Regions from separate parts of the Wenzhouxiangella sp. XN201 genome, predicted to be linked through region 1. Evidence: predicted binding sites of a transcription regulator. Region 1 holds the regulator's gene; each other region holds the start of a gene.
What was found. The regulator sigma-54, encoded in region 1, starts transcription at its own class of promoters, with help from an activator protein. The targets are predictions, from matches to a motif close to TGGCANGNTNCNTGCTT.
Positions count from the first base shown of each region.

Region 2: a site for sigma-54 is predicted at 1,914-1,930, ahead of G4Y73_RS14165 (pilin). Genes of this name have one in related genera too.
Region 3: a site for sigma-54 is predicted at 2,602-2,618, ahead of glnA (type I glutamate--ammonia ligase). Genes of this name have one in related genera too.

Region 1 covers NZ_JAAIVI010000020.1:331,295-335,578, forward strand. The annotation lists gene hprK (HPr(Ser) kinase/phosphatase) at 1-64, opposite strand, end outside; gene G4Y73_RS10930 (PTS sugar transporter subunit IIA) at 61-531, opposite strand; gene raiA (ribosome-associated translation inhibitor RaiA) at 564-884, opposite strand; gene G4Y73_RS10940 (RNA polymerase factor sigma-54) at 936-2,351, opposite strand; gene lptB (LPS export ABC transporter ATP-binding protein) at 2,531-3,250, opposite strand; gene lptA (lipopolysaccharide transport periplasmic protein LptA) at 3,254-3,727, opposite strand; gene lptC (LPS export ABC transporter periplasmic protein LptC) at 3,693-4,284, opposite strand, start outside.
Region 2 covers NZ_JAAIVI010000017.1:915,453-919,736, forward strand. The annotation lists gene pilB (type IV-A pilus assembly ATPase PilB) at 1-1,601, opposite strand, end outside; gene G4Y73_RS14165 (pilin) at 2,030-2,452, shown strand; gene G4Y73_RS04605 (hypothetical protein) at 2,449-4,284, opposite strand, start outside.
Region 3 covers NZ_JAAIVI010000020.1:119,939-124,222, forward strand. The annotation lists gene G4Y73_RS09990 (ATP-binding protein) at 1-532, opposite strand, end outside; gene G4Y73_RS09995 (DUF4124 domain-containing protein) at 533-1,045, opposite strand; gene glnA (type I glutamate--ammonia ligase) at 1,141-2,550, opposite strand; gene G4Y73_RS10005 (YbhB/YbcL family Raf kinase inhibitor-like protein) at 2,717-3,346, opposite strand; gene G4Y73_RS10010 (M14 family zinc carboxypeptidase) at 3,422-4,284, shown strand, end outside.

The DNA.
Region 1 (4,284 bases):
AGTGCAGGTCGAGGCGGTCGGAAAACTGCTCGTAGAGCTCTGCCGGCGTGACGCGCTGACTCATTGCGCCGCGGTTTCGGCCGGGTTTTCCGACAGCAGACGCAGCAGCTCGTCGGCGTCGTCGATCTGGCGCAGGGCATCGCGCTGGACTTGCCGTCCGAGCCGGTCAGCCATCTCGGCCAGCAGCTTCAGGTGCGAGTCGGTGCACTGACCGGGTACGGCCAGTGCGAAGAACAGGTCGACTTTCTCGTGGTCGGGGGCATCGAAGTCGATCGGCCGTTTGAGCCGGATCATCGCCCCGGCAACGGCCTCCTGGTTGTCGACCCGGCCGTGCGGGATGGCCACGCCGTGGCCCAGCCCGGTCGAGCCCAGCCGCTCGCGCTGACACAGGCTGTCGAAGATTTCGCGAGCGTTTGCACTGCCGGACGCGTTGGCCAACAGTTCGGCCGCCTTCTCCAGCAACGTCTTCTTGCTCGATACCGAAACATTGATCGCGATGCGATCGTTCGCGAGCACGTCCACTAGCTGCATCGGTTCAGACCCCTTCCTGGTCGGGTTGCCCGCTAGCCGGCCTCGGCCGGCCTCGTGGCGCGGTGATCGGTGACCTTGTCCTTGTGCCGGCGGACCTGGCGATCGAGTTTGTCGATGAGGGCGTCGATGGCCGCATACATGTCTTCTGCCGCAGCGTCGGCATGGATTGGATTGGTCCGGCCACCAACGCTGATCGTGCCTTCGGCGGTATGCACGAGTTTTTCGAGGTGAAGCACGAAGTGTGCTGAAATCAGGTGGTCGAAGTGGCGTTCCAGGCGTTCGGTCTTCTCGGCCACGTAGGCCCGCAGGGCCTGGGTGATTTCAACATTCTGTCCGCTGACTTCGAGTTGCATCGACTTGCTCCTTGTTTCAAGAGTCCATGTTAATACAGTCGGCGATTGCGGTCAGCCTGCATGCAGGCGTGCCGCCCGCCGACGCTGGGCGGAGCCCGGTATCCCGAGCTGTTCGCGGTACTTGGCGACCGTTCGCCGCGCCAGCTTGATGCCGGATTCGGCGAGGTGGTCGGCCAATGCCTGGTCGGACAACGGCTGGCCGGGAAGTTCCTCACTGATCAGCTTGCGCACGCGGGCCTTGACCGCGGTGGCGGCCACCTGTTGGCCGTCGCTGGTGTCGATGCCGACCGAGAAAAAGAACTTGAGTTCGAAGGTACCGCGCGGCGTATGGGCATATTTCTGGGTCGTGGCGCGTGACACCGTCGATTCGTGGACACCGACCGCTTCAGCCACCTCCCGCTGCAGTAGCGGTTTGAGTCCGGTTTCGCCCTCGCGAAAAAACTCCTGCTGGTGTTCGACGATCGCGCGAGTCACCGCCAGCAGGGTCTGATTGCGCATCTCCAGGCCGCTGATCAGCCAGCGGGCTTCCTGCAGCCGGTCGTTGAGATACTTCTTGTCCTGGCCTTTGGCCTGGCGAGCCATGCGCACGTAGAGATCATTCAATCGCAGGCCCGGGTCATTGTCCGGATTGAGGGTCACGCGCCAGCCGTCTTCGGCCGGGTGGACGTAGACATCGGGCACCAGGTAGTTCTCGTCGTCGCTGCCGAAGCGCGAGCAAGGGTGCGGGTTGCAGCGCCGGATGACATCGAGGGCGGCGTGAATCTCGGCCTCGCCGACGCCGGTGGTTTGCACCAGGCGCTTGATGTCCTGCCGCCCCAGCGTCTCCAGGTGGTGTTCGACCAGGTGACAGGCCAGGCCCAGTGCATGCGTGTTCGAGGGCATGGCCCGCAACTGCACCAGCAGGCTTTCACCCACGCTCCGGCTGGCGACACCAATCGGTTCGAAGTGCTGGATGCGTTCCAGCACCGCGGCCACTTCCTCGATGCTGACCAGGTACTCCGGCGCCAGCGAGGCGCGCAGCGTGGCCAGGTCGTCCTGCAGGTAGCCCTCTTCGTCGAGCGCGTAGATGATGGCACGGGCTATGGCCTCGTCGGTTTCGCTGAAACCCGACAGGTTGACCTGCCAGAGCAGGTGCTGCTGCAGCGATTCGTCGGCACGGTCGCTGATGAATTCGTCGTAGTTGGGCGCCGGGCCGGAAGTGATCGAATAGCCGTCCGGCAGGTCGTCGAAGCCGTAGTCCTCTTCGTAGTCGACCTCGCTGTCGAAGTCGCTCTCGTCGCCGGTTTCGCCCGTATCCTCGCCCGTATCCTCGGTCCGTTCCAGCAGCGGGTTGGTATTGAGTGCTTCGCGAACTGTTTGCCGCAGTTCGATGCGGTTGAGTTGCAACAATGCGATGGCTTGACGCAGCTGGGGTGCCAGCTTGAGCTTCTGGCCCAGCTTGAGCTGGAGACGGGCACCCTGTTTCATGGCTTCGATTCTACTCGCACGGCAAGTATCGGGCCAGTTGCATCGCCGTATTTCCGGCCTTCATACCTGGAAACACGGCAGGCACGGAGAACACTGAAGTGCATTGCGCTCGGGTTTCGAATTGAGCTGCTTCGTGTCCGTGAATTCCGTGTCTTCCGTGGTTTCCAAACGGGTTTGAGCTACAGTCGGAATTCGCGTCCCAGGTAGACATCGCGGACGTTGTCGTCGGCCATCACCTCGGCGGGGCTGCCGTGGATGAGCAGGCGGCCCTCGCTGATGATGTAGGCGCGGTCGCAGATGCCGAGGGTCTCGCGCACGTTGTGGTCGGTGATCAGGATGCCGATATCGCGCTCGGTGAGATGGCGCACGATCTGCTGTATCTCGCCGACCGAAATCGGATCGACGCCGGCAAAGGGTTCGTCGAGCAGCATGTAGGAGGGGTTGGTCGCCAGCGCGCGGGCAATTTCGACACGGCGCCGTTCACCGCCCGACAGGCTGATCCCGGACTGGTCCGAGAGGTGGGCGATGCCGAACTCTTCCATCAGCCGTTCGAGCTCCTGCCGCCGGCCGTTGCGGTCGAGGTCCTGGCGCAATTCGAGCACGGCCATGATGTTTTCAGCCACCGAAAGCCGGCGGAAAATCGAGGCTTCCTGCGGCAGGTAGCCCAGTCCGAAGCGGGCACGCTGATTCATGCTGGTGCGGGTGATGTCGCGGTCGTCGAGAACGATGCGGCCACCGTCGGCGGCGACCAGGCCGACGACCATGTAGAAGCAGGTGGTCTTGCCGGCGCCGTTGGGCCCGAGCAGGCCGACGACCTCGCCGGTGTCGACCTGCAGGGACATGCCATGGACCACGGCGCGCCCGCGGTAGCGCTTGGCCAGTTGCTCGGCGATCAGCACGGCTCAGTCCGGCTCCGGCGGGTCTTCGTCGTCTTCCCCGATGGCTTCGGGCTCGACGGTCATCTGAATGCCGCCGCGACCCTCGGTTTTCTGGGTGTCGAGGTTGTAGACCAACTCGCTGCCGGAAAAGGTGCCGCGCGGCTCTTCGATATAGGCGTTGCCGATCAGGGTGACGGTGCGTGCGAGCAGATCGTAAACGACCTGGTCGGCATGGCCGGTGGTTTCCGTGCCGTCTTCGGTCAGGGCCTGCCAGCGGACCGGTTCGCCGAACAACTCGACGCGTTGCAGGCCGTTGTCGCCACGATAGCTGAAGCCTTCGTCGGCCGTGACTTCCAAGCTGCCGCGGGTGATGCGCACGTTGTCGCGCAGGTGAGTGGCTCCGCGCTCGTGGTCGTAGGTGGCGTCTTCCGCGTCGATGCTGATGCGACCCTCGAACTGGGCTTCAGCCGCCGTTGCCACCATCATCGCCAGCATCATCGGCAGCCATATCGTCGCTCGTATCCGGCTCAAATTCGCCTTGTACACCATCGGTCAGTTCCAGAAGATTGTTGTCCAGCTCGATCTTGAGACCGCCCGATTGCAGAATCGATCCAGCCTGCGTGATTTCAACGGGGGTATCGGCGGAAAGTATACGCGTGCGGCGATCGTAGCGCAGGCGCTCGGTGCGGACCCTGAGCTCGCCGTGCCTGGCGCGGTGGATGAGCTCGATGTCGCCTTCGAGAATCAGTACTTCCTGATCGCGCAGCACACGGGCATTGGCGGCGCTGCCGCGCCAGTCCGCGCCCTCGGGCTCGATGTGAAACTCAGGGGCTTCTACCCGCGCCACGCGTTCGGCCCAGACATGCTCCAGACGCGGTCCCGCCAGCACCAGCTCGACCCGGTTGTCGGCATCGCGAAAACGCGCCGAGAATTCGGTCAGGGTGTAGTCGAAGCGCGTGTCGGGGACGCTGGTCGGTGGGGTGGCGCTGCGGTCGGTCGGCATCAGCCAGCGAATGCCCAGTGCCAGGATCAGCGCCAGGCAGGCGGTGAGCACG
Region 2 (4,284 bases), on a different contig from region 1:
GCCGAACCGCCTTCAAGAATGATCCGTTCCATGTCTTCGGTAATAGGCATCACCTGGAACACGCCGCTCCGTCCCTTGTAGCCGGCGGTGCACTGGTCGCAATCGCCGGGCTGGAACACCTTGATTCCTTCAGCGATTTCTTCCTCGGTAAAACCGATCTTGAGCAGCGCTTCGTCGGGCACTTCCTCAATCTTCTTGCAGGTATGCAGGTTACGAGCCAGGCGCTGGGCCAGCACCAGGTGCACGGTCGAGACAATGTTGTAGGAAGGTACACCCATATTGGCCAGGCGCGCGATCGAGGCGGGTGCGTCGTTGGTATGCAGGGTCGAGAGCACAAGGTGACCCGTCTGGGCCGCCTTGATGGCAATCTCGGCCGTTTCCAGGTCTCGAATTTCCCCGACCATGATGATGTCGGGATCCTGCCGCAGGAATGATCGTAGCGCCGCAGCAAAGGTCAGGCCCTGCTTGACGTTCTGCTGGACTTGGTTGATGCCCTTCATTCGAATTTCGACCGGATCCTCGACGGTGGAAATGTTGCGGCCCTCATCGTTGAGAATGCCTAGCGCGGTATACAGCGTGACGGTCTTGCCCGAGCCGGTGGGCCCCGTAACCAGCACCATGCCATAGGGCTTGGAAATGGCCGCCATGTAGTCTTCCTGCTGCTTTTTCTCGAAACCCAGCTTTTCCGGGCCCAGATAGGCGCCGGAGGAGTCGAGAATACGCAGCACGATCTTCTCACCCCACAGGGTCGGGCAGGTCGAGACACGAAAGTCGTAGGCCTGGCTCTTGGTGAGGTTTAGCTTGATACGTCCGTCCTGTGGCACGCGGCGCTCGGCGATGTCCAGACTGGCCATCACCTTCAGGCGGGCCGACAGGCGCGGCGCCATACGCTTGGGCGGTCGCACCTGCGTGACCAACACGCCGTCGACGCGGAAGCGAACCCGGTAGTTTTCTTCGTAGGGCTCGAAGTGGATGTCGGAAGCGCCCTTGCGAATGGCGTCGACCAGCACCTTGTTGACGAAGCGCACGACCGGTGCGTCGTCTGCGCCTGCCGTGCCTTCGGCAGCTTCTTCCTCCTGTTCGCCCTGGTCGAACTTCAGATTGTCGAGGTCGTCTTCGTCCTCGGTCAGTTCGGTAAAGGCCTGGGTGGAGCCTGCCAGTGCCCGGTCCATGGCCGGCTCGATGGCGCTGTAGGGCGCCAGGATGGCTTCCACGGACAGGCCGGTGGAAAAAGCGATCTCGTCGATGCCCGCCTTGTTGCCCGGGTCGGCGACGGCTACGAAGAGACGCTTGCCGCGTTTCATGATGGGCAGGATCAGGTGCTTGCGGACCAGTTCCTCGCTGACCGCGTCCATCGGCGCATGTTTGAGGTTGACGGCTGGAAGGTCCACCAGGGGCATGCCGAAGTCCTCGGCTGCCAGGTGGGCGAATCCCATTGCGTCCACGGCCTTTTCGCGGACGATGTGACTGGTAAAAGTGCGGCCTTTCTCCGTGGCCTGATCCGCCACTTCCAAAGCCTTCTCTTCAGTCAATAGTCCGGCTTCCACCAGTTTACGACCGAGGCTGGGCAGGCGCATGAGTGAGGCGGGTTGGGCGGGCATAGGCCGAAAATTCCTTGAGACCGGGTCAAATCCTAGCTGGCAGGGCCTGATTTTACAATGCTTTTTGACGGGATAACCCGGGTCTGGCGGCCTGGGTCAGAAGACGTTACCAATTGTTCACAGCGTCGAGTTTCTTGATGCGAGTCAGACTTTGACCGCATTCTCCGACAGAATCTATGACTCATTCTGTCAGATAGTGACAAAAATAGTCACATCTTTAGCTCGTGGTTCCGTTCAGTTCCCAACCCAAGGAGTGCTACGCTGATCCCCTAAATCACTGAGAATCGGACCGATTCGAGGTTAACTCGGGGTTGGAACACTTTATGCATGTAGACAGTGGAGCCAGTTGGCTTTAAAGTGCAGCAGGTCCAACCTGCAATTGATGGGTTGGCTTGTGTATTTGCAGGTAAAACTTCAGGAGTGATTCTATGAACACCATGCGCAAACAATCCGGTTTCACGCTCATCGAACTGATGATCGTGATTGCTATCATCGCGATCCTCATGGCGATTGCCGTGCCCGCGTACCAGGACTACTCGATTCGCACCAAGGTTTCTGAGGCCGTCAGCGTGACTGGGGGCGCCAAGCTGGCCGTTGCTGAAACCTACCAGTCACTTGGTCGTTTTGCGACTGCCCAGGCTTCGTATGGCTGGGACTTCGCTGCCTCTGACTATGTTGCAAGCTCTACGATTGCGCCCTCTACTGGCGTAATTACCGTGACGACGCAGAACACCGGTGCTAGCACTGATCCAGTGCTCACTTTTACGCCTGAAACGGGCGCGGGTCGAATTGATTGGGATTGTGCTGCCACTGCTGGTGAAGACAAGCATATCCCCGCTGAATGCCGCTAAAAGCTACTCAATAGCGGACTATCAACACTTAGAGCCCCTGCACTCGCAGGGGCTTTTTTCATCTGGCCCTCAAAGAAGTCTGCAAGGTCTAGCCACAGCTTTCGTGTAACGGGATTTCTTGGAGGCTCTGAGCGCATCATTTCGACAAGTTGGTGGATTCCCTGCCTATTCCCGTTTGCCGAATGAATGTTGAAGATTGTCCTAGCTGCAGACGGATCGTGTCGGATCTCAATGGCCCGCATAAGGTGGTCCACTGCCGAACCGCTGATACCAGTAGCAATATCCAGTCGAGCCGTTAGTTTATGAAGCGCATGCCGTGCTGACCTGGACGCTGCGTAACCATCATTCTCAAATGGGGCTACCGTAATTCGTCTCAAATCTTCAAGTTCAAGCAGATCGCAGTCCCCACTTAGGTGGGTATCAGCCAGTTTTTCAATTGCGTCGGTATAGGCGTGGGTGAATTCGCCCGACTGGATTCGTGAAACCAAATTACCAATGTCTATATCAAGTACAGGTCTCTGCCTGAAAATACAATGAAGCGCTAATCGTTGCACTTCATAGAGATAGCCTTGATCCGGATCACTTGACTTCCTCTTCAGAAGCTTTAATGCAGCCGGGTAGTCATTTTCATCAACATACTGTTCCAGAAGAAATCCTGTCGCACGTGGAGACTCAGGTTGTTGTCCATACCATATCTCTGCCGCCAGTCTCGGCTTTCCCCAGATAGATGAAGTATTGAATAAAACGAATGCCAGAATAAGAAAATATCCAGAAAATCCGAAAATTGCAGCCTTTTGAAATCTCAACCAGGATGCGTGGATCGCCCATCCCAACAAAATCGCCAAACCGATTAGCGGCACGTAACTCCTATGCGAGAAATAAAGTTCAAGGGGAATCGTGCTTGACTCTATGGATTGCGCTATTAGATACCAGAACACGCCAAAGGCGAGGAATGGAACTGCCTTTCTCAGCCAAATGGCGAGGACACTGACCAAAATCCAAGCACTCAGGCTAATTGCCACCTTGGGCTCAAAAAGAGATTTGCTCGCGGAAACGGAATCATAAAACGCGTGTATGTTGAGGGCTGAGGGTAAAAAAGCTTGCCGAATGTAGTCCCATAGCACCCAAGATTGCGTGAGCAATCTTTCACTGCCGCTGAACCCCCGAAAGTCGATAGCCGGCTGAGTGTAGGGAAGCCTGAACGCCAGATATGAAAATATGAGTACTGTCGGGAGCGCTAGGAATAGCGCGATCCATGTTCTCCATAAGAGCCTTTGGTTATCAAATGGACGCTTGAGCAAGGTCAGTTCCATAACCAGCGTAAGCGCAGGTAGAACAGCCGCGTTCTCCTTAGTGAATACGCCGAGTAGGCCAGCAAAAAAGAGCCAGGTAGTCATCAGCGTCAAGCGGAATATGGGGGAAACGCTCGAAGCGCTTCTGGAGTACAGATAACCAGTAATGCCGAGTAACACGAATGTGGTGCTTAACAGGGTCATTCGTTGAATAACTAGAAGTACCGTGGCGGCATGTATTGGAAGTATGGTCCAAAGAATTGCTGCCACAAGCGCAACCCACTGGCTTTGCGAGCTGTCAACATCTGCCGCCTGCAACAATTTCCTGGTAAAGAAAAATACAAGGATGCCGTTTATCAGATGGATCAGAATATTCGTTCGAAGGAATGTATGAGTGTCATCTGGATATGAGTCGGACTCCAGCAAAAAGCTCGCCAGCGCGACTGGGCGACCAAGTGGCCCTGACTCATTGGTTGATGCGAAAAGGAGTGCCGACGTAAAATCCTTGACATCTTCCAAGCCTTCCAGATTGGGTCTGTC
Region 3 (4,284 bases), 210 kb from region 1:
GGCGATCACTTTGGGCGAAGCGATCGATCAGCGCCGTGATGCGGTCGACTTCACGCTGGATCATGGCTGCGTGCCGGCCGCTGGTCTCATCGAGCTTGCGGGCGGCGATAAGCTGGGCGGCACCGCGCACGCCAGCCAGCGGGTTGCGCAATTCGTGCGCCAGTTGCCGGGCCATCAGCGACAGGGCCTGGCGGCGATCTGCCTGTTCGGCCAGTTCCCGCTGGCGGACACGCTCGGAGACCGGATGTAACTCGATGACGACCGAATCCCCGTCGGGCTGCAGGCAGACATCGAAGATGCGGTCGTCCCCTTCGAGCGAGGCCTCGGGCGCCTGCAGCGTGCGTCCCTGGGCCAGGACCCTGGCCAGCCATTCGGCCAGCGCGGGCGAGACCCGGTCGATGGGCTGGTTACGCAGCGACGCCCCGGCCGGCCCCAGCAGAGTGGTGGCGGCCCGGTTCAGCCACTGGATACGGCCGTTTTCGGCGACCCGGATCAGGCCGGTGGCCAGTTCGTCCGGATCAATCTTTTCCATTCAGCCGTTGTCGTCATCAGCGATGCTGAAGCTGATCGCAGCAGTGGTTCCGAGCACGCGGCCGGACGGCGTCTGCAGACGGGCGAACAGTCGGTGCTCGCCCGGCGGCGGGGCCGGGATGGTTGTAGTCAGGGATCGAACCGGGGGCTCCATCGGCTCACCGTCGAGAACCAGCGCGATCTCGGCCGTCGGCGGGATATCGATTGCGATGTCCATGATGATTTCCACGATGTCGCCGACGATTGTTTCGCCGTCGGCCGGCTGCTCGATGCGGAAGTCGAGTTCGGCCGGTCCTTCCGGCGGCTGGCCGGTCACTTCCAGCGGCAGTTCCTCTTCCTCGCCCTCGAGCACGTTGAGCTCGGGCAGTTCCATCGGTTCGGCATTGTCGTCCGGCTTTTCGTCGGTGTAGGTGACGTTGCCGTCCTTGTCGACGACGCGATAGACCTTGTCCTGGGCAAGGGCCGGAGTGAGGGCGAGCAGTGCGACGGTCAGGCCTGTCAGGAGTCTGTTCATAACGATTGTGATGCGGAGTGGGGCCCGCTGATCATTCTACCCCTCGCCGGCTGGCTGGGGAACGGTGGCCCGGCGCGCGCCGGGCCACCAGGTACTCAACTCGAGTAGTACATGTCGAACTCCACCGGATGGGTCGACATCCGGAAACGCGTGACTTCCTTCATCTTGAGGTTGATATAGGCGTCGATCAGGTCGTCGGTGAACACATCCCCGGCCTTGAGGAAATCGCGGTCGTTGTCGAGCGCATCCAGGGCCTGGTCGAGGGCGTGGCACACGCGCGGGATGTCGCGTTCCTCTTCCGGCGGCAGGTCGTAGAGATCCTTGTCCATCGGCGCGCCCGGATCGATCTTGTTGATCACCCCGTCGAGGCCGGCCATCAGCATGGCGGCGAAGGTGAGATACGGGTTCCCGGCGGCGTCGCCGAAACGAATCTCGATGCGGCGGGCCTTGTCGGTTCCGACCCAGGGCACCCGGCAGGAGGCCGAGCGGTTGCGGGCCGAGTAGGCCAGCAGGACCGGCGCCTCGAAACCTGGCACCAGGCGCTTGTAGCTGTTGGTGGTGGAGTTGGCGAAGGCGTTGATGGCACGGGCGTGCTTGAAGATGCCACCGATGTAGTGCAGTGCCGTTTCACTCAGACCACCGTAGCCGTCGCCGGCGAACATGTTCGTGCCGTCCTTGGAGAAGCTCTGGTGGACGTGCATGCCCGAGCCGTTGTCGCCCACGAGCGGCTTGGGCATGAACGTGGCCGTCTGGCCCTGACGGTGCGCCACGTTGTGGACCACGTACTTGAATATCATCATTTCATCGGCTTTGCGCACCAGGGTGTTGAAGCGTGTACCGATCTCGCACTGGCCCGCGGTGCCGACTTCGTGGTGGTGAACTTCGACCGGGATACCGATCGCTTCCAGCGTCGCGCACATCAGGCTTCTCAGGTCGGCCAGGCCATCGACCGGCGGTACCGGGAAGTAGCCGCCCTTGACGCGCGGGCGATGTCCGTAGTTGCCGTCTTCGTAGGTCTTGTTGGTGTTCCAGGCCGCTTCCTCGGAGTCAATTTCGAACGAGCAGCCGGAAATGTCGTTCTTCCAGCGTACGTCGTCGAATACGAAAAACTCGGGTTCGGGGCCGAAGTACGCCTCGTCGGCGATGCCGCTCGACTGCAGGAATGCCTCGGCACGCTTGGCCAGGGAACGCGGGCAGCGGCTGTAGCCCTGCATGGTGTCCGGTTCGAGAATGTCGCAGGTCAGATTGAGCGTCTTGAATTCCGAGAACGGATCGATAAAAGCGGTCGCGGTATCCGGCATGAGCACCATGTCGGACTCGCTGATGCCTTTCCATCCGACAATCGACGAACCGTCGAACATCTTGCCTTCCTCGAAAAAGTCATCGTCGACGGTGTGCGCCGGCAGGGTGACGTGCTGTTCCTTGCCCAGCGTGTCGGAGAAGCGCAGATCGACGAACTCGATTTCCTCGTCGGCGATTTTCTTGATGATGTCCTTTGCGGCCATGTCGTCTTGCTACCTCATTAGGGTGTTTGAGTGGATGTCTGATGCCTTACAGTGCATGCGGCGTGCCAGCCTCGGAAGGCCCGTCTTGCGGCGCTTCGTGATTCACATTTGCGCAGATTGTGAGCAATTCCAAGTCATTATGCTTAAATATTGAGCGGCATGCAGATCAATCGCGCAGGGCCGGATTGAGCGTGTACGTTCCGGTCAGGCTAGCCTGGTCAAGCACGTGCCCCTTGAGGGCTTCGACCACGTCATGACCGGTGAAATCCCCGGAGACTTCGAGCCGATCGATGTCGAGCGCATAGACGGTAAACTCGTAGTGATGCACACGCTCGTCGTTCCATGGCGGGCAGGGACCGTCGTAGCCGTAGTAGTTGCCGGCCATGTCTTCGGCGCCGGCCAGGAAATTGGTGTAGTCGTTCAGGCCCTGGCGCGCGCCGGCCGGGCCGGGCGGATCCTGCTTGCCCTTGAGGGTGACGCCATCGCTGCATGCGCCCGTGGCCAGCTCGGTCACTTCGGGTGCAACGTCGACCATCGCCCAGTGGCAGAAATCGACCCGCTCCATGTCAGCCGGCAGGGTCTTGCCTTCCTGGTTGACGTCGTCGGCAGAGGCCGGCACGTCGGGGTCCATGCATACGATCACGAAGGAGCGGGTGCCGGCCGGCGCGCCGGACCAATTCAGATGCGGGCTGATATTGTCGGCCAACGCCATGTGCTCGTCCGGATCGGGCTTGCCGAATGCGAAGCGTTCGTCGATGGGTGCGCCCTCGCGCAGATCGTTCGACTCCAGTTGCATGTGAACTCCTTCTCGATATCGACATTCCATCTCGTTTAAGCTTACCAGCCTGACTTCAACCCTGTGCCTGAACCGATGACGAAAAGACTGCTGCTGGCAGCCGTGCTGCTCTTCCCCCTGACCGCTCTGGCGGCGCCCGGCCTGTCCGAAAGCATCGAGGTTGACGCCTCGATTCCGGCTCCGGCCGAAGTGCTTGGATTCGAGCCCGGCGAGCGTCATCCGCGGCACGATCAGATCGTGCGCTACCTGCATCGTTTGGCCGAGGCCTCCGACCGGGTCCTGATCGAGGAAATCGGCAGCACCCACGGCCACCGGCCGCAGGTGATGCTGACCTTCGCCTCGCCCGAGCGCCTGGCCAACATCGACGAACTGCGCGCCGACCGCACCCGGGCAGCGCGCGAGGGCGACGGACCGCCGGTGATCTGGTTGGGTTACTCGGTGCACGGCAACGAGTCTTCCGGCGTCAGCGCGGCACTGGTCATGGCCTGGTACCTGGCCGCCGGGCAGGACGAGCGCGTGCGGCGCTGGCTCGACGAGCTGGTGATCGTGATGGAGCCGGCGATCAATCCCGACGGCATCGACCGTTTCGCGCACTGGATCAACATGCATCGCGGCAATCATCCCTCCGCCGACCCGAACGACCGCGAACATGCCGAAGGCTGGCCCAACGGCCGCACCAACTACTACTGGTTCGATCTCAACCGCGACTGGCTGCCGCTGATCCACCCCGAGTCGCAGAACCGCATCCGTCAGTACCGGCAGTGGCGCCCGCATGTGATCACCGATCACCACGAGATGGGGCGCAACAGCACCTTCTTTTTCCAGCCGGGGATTCCCGAGCGTGCCAACCCGCTCATTCCCGCGGCCAACCAGGAGCTGACCGGCACGATTGCCGAGTTCCACGGTCGTGAGCTCGACGCCGCTGGTGAGCCCTTCTA